Regions from separate parts of the Mesorhizobium captivum genome, predicted to be linked through region 2. Evidence: riboswitches for the same ligand, from Rfam matches in the RefSeq annotation. Region 2 holds a riboswitch; the other holds the start of a gene.

Region 1 (3,862 bases), on a different contig from region 2:
TTGTCGGCATCGCCCTGGATCACGGAAAGGCCGCGCGCCACGCATTCGTTGACGCCGCGCTGCGACAGCTCCATCCCGCGGCCGTCGACCTGTTTTGTCTCCTGGAGAAGCTCCAGCAGCAGGCCGTCGCCCGAGCCGACATCGAGGACACGCGAACGGGCCGGGATGAGATCGTTGATAACCTCGAGATCGACACGTTGGGCACGATTGACGCTCATGGGAACACCTGCGGCCTTAGAGCATTCGAAGCCAAGGCGGAATCGCTCGGCGCCGCAGAAATGCGGCTAAAACGAAGAGATCGCGAGCCGCTCATAGGCTGAGTCCCCTGGCGCGGGCGGCCGAGGCGATGAAGCCGTTGATGGCCGCGAACAGTTCCGGTTCGTCGAGCAGGAAGGCGTCATGGCCGCGATCGGTCTCGATCTCGACGAAGGAGACGGAAGCGCCGGCGGCGTTCAGCGCATGAACGATCGAGCGGCTCTCCTCGGTCGGGAACAGCCAGTCTGATGTGAAGGATACCAGGCAAAACCGCGTCTTGGTGCCGGCGAAGGCATCGGCCAGCCGTCCGCCATGGTCGGCGGCGAGGTCGAAATAGTCCATTGCGCGGGTCAGATAGAGGTAGGAGTTGGCGTCGAAGCGATCGACGAAGGTCATGCCCTGGTGGCGCAGATAGCTTTCGATCTGGAAGTCGGCGTCGAAACCGAAGGTGAGCGCCTCGCGGTCCTGCAGGTTGCGACCGAACTTGCGGTGAAGGGCCGCCTCCGACAGATAGGTTATGTGGGCGGCCATGCGCGCCACGGCCAGCCCTTTTTCCGGACGCCTGCCGAAATCGAGATATTTGCCGCCGTGCCACTCCGGATCGGCCATGACGGCCTGCCGCCCGACCTCATGGAAGGCGATGTTCTGCGAGGAATGGCGGGCTCCGGTGGCGATCGGCAGCACCGAGAAGACGCGCTCCGAATGGCTGGCGGCCCATTCCAGCACCTGCATGCCGCCCATCGAGCCGCCAAGCACGCAAAACAGCTTCTCGATGCCGAAATGGTCGACCAGCATCAGCTGCGCGCGCACCATGTCGCGGATGGTGATGATCGGCAGGTCGAGGCCATAGGGCCGGCCTGTCGCCGGATTGATCGAGGCCGGGCCGGTGGAGCCGAGGCAGCCGCCGACGACGTTGGAGCAGATGACGAAAAAGCGGTTGGTGTCGATGATCTTGCCGGGGCCGATCAGCACCTCCCACCAGCCCGGCTTGCCGGTCACCGGATTGGTGTTGGCGACATGTTGGTCGCCGGTCAGCGCGTGGCAGACGAGGATGGCGTTGGAGCGGGCGTCGTTGAGGATGCCATAGGTCTGGTAAGCGACCTGGAACGGCGACAGCACCGTGCCCGCATCGAGCTTCAGCGGCTTGTCGGGACCGAACTGCAACACCGGGCTCGACGGATGGTCGGCCTCGTTGTTGGTCCTTAGAGCGCGCTGAGTGGCCATCGCATTCCCCATCCAGTCCGCATCGATTTCACTGACGCGGTATCCGGCCGGCAGCGGACAACAAAAAACCGGCCTGCCTTCGCAAAGCCGGTTACAGGTTGCAAACGGCCCTTTAGCGAATTGTTTAACGTGGCTGCAAGCCGACCGGCCAAATCACCACGGGAGTCCGGCTGCTCTTCTAGGACCAGCGCCGCGCTTCGTCAACGGGCAGCATCCTGGGGGCAGCATCCTGGGGGCAGCATCTTGGCGCAAGCACCGACACTCGACATTCGGGGCCACGGCCTGTATTTCCGCTGCGGCCTCGAAGGCCTTCTCGACGGATTTGTGACATGAAGCAGGATCAGCCACGTCCGACGCCCCGCGCGGGCATCATGGACATCGAGGCCTACGTGCCGGGCAAGAGCACGGCGCCGGCCGGCGTGACGAAGGTCTACAAGCTGTCGTCCAACGAGAATCCGCTCGGGCCGTCGCCGAAGGCGATCGAGGCGGCGCGTGAAGTGGCCGCGAAGCTCGACGTCTATCCCGACGGCTCAGCTCGCCGGCTGCGCGAGGCGATCGGCGACGTGCATGGGCTCAATCCGGCAAACATCGTCTGCTCCAACGGCTCCGACGAGATCCTGGGGCTCCTGGCGCAAACCTATCTCGCGCCGGGCGACGAGGCCGTGTTCACCGAACACGCCTTCATGGTCTACAAAATCTACATCCAGGCCGCCGGCGCCAAGCCGGTCGCGGTCAAGGAAACCAACGAGCGCGCCGATATCGACGCGATCCTCGCCGCGGTGACGCCGGCGACCCGCATCGTGTTCCTCGCCAATCCCAACAATCCGACAGGCACTTACGTGCCGTTCCAGGAGGTGCGCCGGCTGCATGCCGGACTGCCGAAGAACGTGCTCCTGGTGCTCGACGCGGCCTATGCCGAATATGTGCGGCGCAACGACTATGAAGCCGGCATAGAGCTGGCGGGCAGCGCCGAGAACGTGGTCATGACCCGCACCTTCTCCAAGCTCGGGCTCGGCGGCGCGCGCGTCGGCTGGATGTACGGGCCGGCGCATGTCGTCGACGCGATCAACCGGGTGCGTGGGCCGTTCAACGTCAATGCGACCGCGATCGAGGCCGGCATCGCGGCCATCCGCGACCGCGCCCATGTCGAGCGCAGCGTGGCGCATAACGAGAAATGGCTGGCTTGGGTCAGCGAACAGGTGACCCTGCTCGGGCTGCGCGTGACGCCGAGCGTCGGCAATTTCGTGCTGATCCACTTTCCCGACGACAAGAGGCATTCGGCGGCGGCCGCGGACGATTATCTCAGCGCAAGGGGCTATATCCTGCGCCGCGTGACCGGTTACGGCTTCCCGAACGCGCTGCGCATGAGCATCGGCACCGAAGAGGCCAATCGCGGCGTCGTCGACGCGCTGACGAGTTTCCTGAAAAGCTAGAGCACCATGGCATCACCGATGTTCGAAAGAATAGCGCTGGTCGGCATCGGCCTGATCGGCTCGTCGCTCGCCCGCGTCATTCGCCGGGAGGGCCTTGCGCGCCATATCGCCATCGCGACGCGCAGCAAAGCGACGCTCAAGCGGGCCGAGGAGCTCGGCCTCGGCGATTCCTACACGACCGATGCGGGGCAAGCGGTGCGCGGCGCGGATCTCGTCATCGTCTCGGTTCCGGTCGGCTCGTCCGGCGAGGTCGCCGCCGAGATCGCGGCGGCGCTCAAGAAAGGCGCCATCCTCACCGATGTCGGCTCGACCAAGGCCTCCGTCATCGCGCAGATTGAGCCGCATGTGCCTGACGGCGTGCATTTCATCCCAGGCCATCCGCTGGCGGGCACGGAAAAATCAGGGCCGGATGCCGGCTTCGCCGACCTCTTCGACAACCGCTGGTGCATCTTCACGCCGCTGCCGGGCACCGATCCGGACGCGCTGGAGACGCTGTCGGAGTTCTGGCGGCGCTGCGGCTCGAACATCGATACGATGGACCCGCAGCATCACGACATGACCTTGGCCATCGTCTCGCATCTGCCGCACATCATCGCCTACAACATCGTCGGCACCGCCGACGACCTGGAATCGGTGACCAAGACGGAAGTCATCAAATATTCCGCTTCCGGTTTTCGCGATTTCACCCGTCTGGCGGCCTCCGACCCGACCATGTGGCGGGATGTTTGCCTGCACAACAAGGACGCGATCCTGGAAATGCTGGCGCGCTTCTCGGAGGATCTGGCCTCGCTGCAGCGGGCGATCCGCTGGGGCGACGGCGAAAAGCTGTTCGACCTCTTCACCCGCACCCGCGCCATCCGCCGCTCGATTATCGAGGCCGGCCAGGACATCGACGTGCCGGATTTTGGCCGCCAGGCGGTCGAGCATCCAGACGCGAAGCCCTAATTTCA
Region 2 (3,862 bases):
GCCGATTCCAACGTGCTGATGCCCAAGGATTATGTCCAGCATCTGATGGCGGCCTGGCGGCCGGATACCGGCCTCGTCTGCTCGACGCCGATCGGCTCGCGGCCGGATGGGTTTTGGGCCGAAGTCGAATGCGCCTTCCTCAACACGCTGCAGGCGCGCTGGCAATATACGGGCGAAGCGCTCGGCCTTGGCTTCGCCCAAGGCAAGAGCATGTTGTGGAACAAGCCGATGCTCGACGCGAACGGTGGCATCCAGGCTTTAGCCGCCGAGATCGCCGAGGACGCGGCCGCCACCAAGCTGGTCAACGGCTTGGGACTGCGCGTCAATCTCGTCGCGTCGCCCTTCGAACAGCCGCTCGGCCAGCGCACGTTCGCCGAAATCTGGTCGCGTCAGGCGCGCTGGGCGCGGCTGCGCCGCGTCACTTTCCCGCTGTTTTTTGCCCCCGAAATCCTGACCGGCGTGGTTATGCCGCTGATTTTCGCGCTGATAGCGGCGGCAAGCGCCGGCGTCAGCCTCCCCACCACGGCGCTGTGTGTGCTGGCGATCGCTTATGTGCCGGAATGCCTGCTCGCCTGGTCGAAGGGCTGGTATCTGTCGCCGCGCAGCGTGACCGCCATGATCGTGCGCGACGCGATGCTTCCCGCCGTCTGGGTGCGCGGCTGGCTCAGCGGCGCGGTCGAATGGCGCGGCAACGCCATGACCATCCACACCAAGGCATTGACCGAGCTGGAAGAGATTGCCTGAGCCTCGCTCAGGCGCTCTCTCGATCGGCCTGGGGCGGCTACTTCGCCGCTTTCAGCGCTTCGTCGATATCGGCCAGCAGATCGTCGGCGTCCTCAAGCCCGACAGACAGACGCAGTGTTCCCGGGCCGATGCCGAGCTCGGCGCGCGCCTCGTCGCTGAGGTTCTTGTGCGTCGTCGTCGCCGGATGGGTGATCAGGCTCTTGGCATCACCGAGATTGTTGGAAATCAGCACGATGTCGAGCGCGTTCTGGAAGGCGAAGGCCGCCTGCTTGCCGCCCTTGACGTCGAGGCAGATCAGCGTCGAGCCGCCCGACATCTGCTTCTTTACGATATCGGCCTGCGGATGGTCGGCCCGGCCCGGATAGATGAGGCGGGCGATCTCCGGCCGTCCGGCCAGGAAGTCGGCGATCTTGCCGGCGCTTTCCGTCTGCTGGCGCACGCGCAGCGGCAGCGTCTCAAGCCCTTTGAGCAGCGTCCAGGCGTTGAATGGCGACAGGCTCGGGCCTGTATGGCGGAAATAGTCGTGCAGGTTCTCGTCGATCCACTTCTTGTCCGACAGGATGACGCCCCCGAGGCAGCGGCCCTGTCCGTCGATATGCTTGGTCGCCGAATAGACCACGACATGGGCGCCAAGCTGCAGCGGCTTCTGCTGCAGCGGCGTGGCAAACACATTGTCGACGATCACGCGTGCGCCGATCGATTGGGCTAAAGCGGCGACAGCGGTGATGTCGACCACTTCCAGCGTCGGATTGGTCGGGCTTTCCAGGAAGAACAGCTTGGTGTTCGGCTTGACCGCCTTTTCCCAATTAGCGATGTCAGTGCCGTCGATCAGCGTCGCCTCGATGCCGTAGCGCGGCGCCAACGTCTCGACCACCCAGCGGCAGGAGCCGAACAGCGCCCGCGCCGCAACGATGTGGTCGCCGGCCTTGACGCTGCAGAGCAGTGCAGCGCTGACCGCCGCCATGCCGGAAGCGGTGGCGCGCGCGTCTTCCGCGCCTTCGAGCGCGCACATGCGCTTCTCGAACATGTCGACGGTCGGATTGGCGTAGCGCGAATAGATGAAGCCCGGCTCCTCGCCCTTGAAGCGGGCTTCCGCGGCTTGCGCCGTTTCGTAGACATAGCCCTGGGTGAGATACATCGCCTCGGCGGTCTCGCCGAAACCGGAACGCAGCGTTCCGCCATGCACGAGTGCCGTCTGATGCTTCCAGTTACGCGTCTTGGTCATCGCCCTGCTTCCAAACACAAAAAAACCGGCCGCGATGTCGCAACCGGTCCATAAGGCCTTGCGGCCAGCGGTCCTTTAGCGACTTGTTTAACGTGGCTGCAAGCCGACCGGCCAAATCACCACGGGATAACGACCCTTTAGACCTGCACTGCGCTTGCGTCAATTGCCCGCTTGATTAAGAGGTTTGTACCAGGCAGGAGCCTGCACCCATGCGCTTGCCCGGCCTTAGAGCAATTCCCGGAAAAGTGTGAAACGGTTTTCCGTCCGGAATTGCGTCAAAACAAAGAGGTAGAGCGGTTCGCCGTTTCCATAAAACGGTGAATTGCTCTAGCGGAGCCAGACCTTGCGGCAGACAGGCATTCTTCCGGATCAGGACATCGCGGCGCTGTTTGAGGCGAATGCGCTGAAATCGCCGCGCGCGCTCGACACCAACCAGATCCAGCCGGCCAGTCTCGATCTGAGACTCGGCGACAAGGCTTTTCGCGTGCGCGCTTCCTTCCTGCCCGGTCCGGATCACCTGGTGGCCGACAAGCTCGACCGGCTGAAGCTGCACGAGATCAGCCTTGCCGAGGGCGCGGTACTGGAAACGGGCTGTGTCTACATCGTACCGCTGCTCGAGAGCCTGGCGTTGCCGGCAGAAGTGTCGGCATCGGCCAATCCGAAGAGCTCGACCGGGCGGCTGGACATTTTCACGCGCGTCATGACCGACCGCGGCCATGAGTTCGACAAGATCGCCGCCGGCTATCATGGCCCACTCTACCTCGAGGTCAGCCCGCGCACCTTCCCGATCGTCGTGCGCGCCGGCTCGCGGCTGTCGCAGATACGCTTCCGCACCGGCAACGCGCTGCTGTCGGAGAACGAGCTGCGCGATCTCCATCGCGCCGAGATGCTGGTCGCCACCGAGCCTCCCAACATCTCCGGCGGCGGCATCGCGCTCTCCATCGATCTCGACGGCGACAAGGACGGCCTGGTCGGCTATCGCGGCAAGCACCATACCGGCTTGGTCGACGTCGACAAGCGCGCCGCGCAGGACGTCGTCGACTTCTGGGAGCCGCTCTACAAGAGCGGTGCCGGCGAGCTCGTGCTCGACCCGGACGAATTCTACATCCTGGTCTCGCGCGAAGCCGTGCACGTGCCGCCGCTCTATGCCGCCGAGATGACGCCCTTCGACCCGCTGGTCGGCGAGTTCCGCGTCCACTATGCCGGCTTCTTCGACCCGGGCTTCGGTCACTCCGCCGCCGGCGGCAGCGGCAGCCGCGCCGTGCTCGAAGTGCGCAGCCACGAGGTGCCCTTCATCCTCGATCACGGCCAGATCGTCGGCCGCCTGGTCTACGAGCATATGCTCAAGCGCCCGCAGGCGCTCTATGGCAGCGACCTCGGCTCCAACTATCAGGCGCAGGGGCTCAAGCTCTCCAAGCATTTCCGCGCCGCGCGCTGATCCATCGTCAACGCCAAACTCTGCTTGCCCAGTCCCCGCGCGCCATGCTTGGCTGCGGTTCACTGGTCGAGAACCTGACTGAGGGAGACAAAAATGCAGAAATCCAGATGGATCATATCGGCAGCGGCGGCCGCTGCAATGCTGGCGCTCGGCGCCGGTTCCGCGATCGCGGCGGAAAAGATCAAGATCGGCACCGAGGGCGCCTATCCGCCCTTCAACACCATCACGCCGGACGGCAAGGTCGAGGGCTTCGACATCGACATCGCCAATGCGCTCTGCGCCCAGATGAAGCTCGAATGCGAGATCGTCACCCAAGACTGGGACGGCATCATTCCGGCCCTTCAGGCCAAGAAGTTTGACGCCATCATCGCCTCGATGAGCATCACCGAGGAGCGCAAGAAGCAGGTCGCCTTCACCCACAAATACTACACCACGCCGCTTTCGCTGGTCGCGCT

What was found. Region 2 has a riboswitch for S-adenosylmethionine ahead of RFM40_RS25355 (O-succinylhomoserine sulfhydrylase). Riboswitches for the same ligand answer to the same signal wherever they lie in the genome.
Region 1: another riboswitch for S-adenosylmethionine. It lies ahead of metX (homoserine O-acetyltransferase MetX); the one in region 2 lies ahead of RFM40_RS25355 (O-succinylhomoserine sulfhydrylase).

The regions. Positions count from the first base shown of each region.
Region 1 covers NZ_JAVIJB010000011.1:87,754-91,615, reverse strand. The annotation lists gene metW (methionine biosynthesis protein MetW) at 1-218, opposite strand, end outside; gene metX (homoserine O-acetyltransferase MetX) at 310-1,479, opposite strand; SAM riboswitch at 1,572-1,649, opposite strand; gene hisC (histidinol-phosphate transaminase) at 1,809-2,912, shown strand; gene RFM40_RS12120 (prephenate/arogenate dehydrogenase family protein) at 2,919-3,857, shown strand; gene RFM40_RS12115 (sugar kinase) at 3,860-3,862, opposite strand, start outside.
Region 2 covers NZ_JAVIJB010000036.1:22,739-26,600, reverse strand. The annotation lists gene RFM40_RS25360 (ceramide glucosyltransferase) at 1-744, shown strand, start outside; gene RFM40_RS25355 (O-succinylhomoserine sulfhydrylase) at 782-1,969, opposite strand; SAM riboswitch at 2,025-2,102, opposite strand; gene RFM40_RS25350 (2'-deoxycytidine 5'-triphosphate deaminase) at 2,313-3,407, shown strand; gene RFM40_RS25345 (ABC transporter substrate-binding protein) at 3,501-3,862, shown strand, end outside.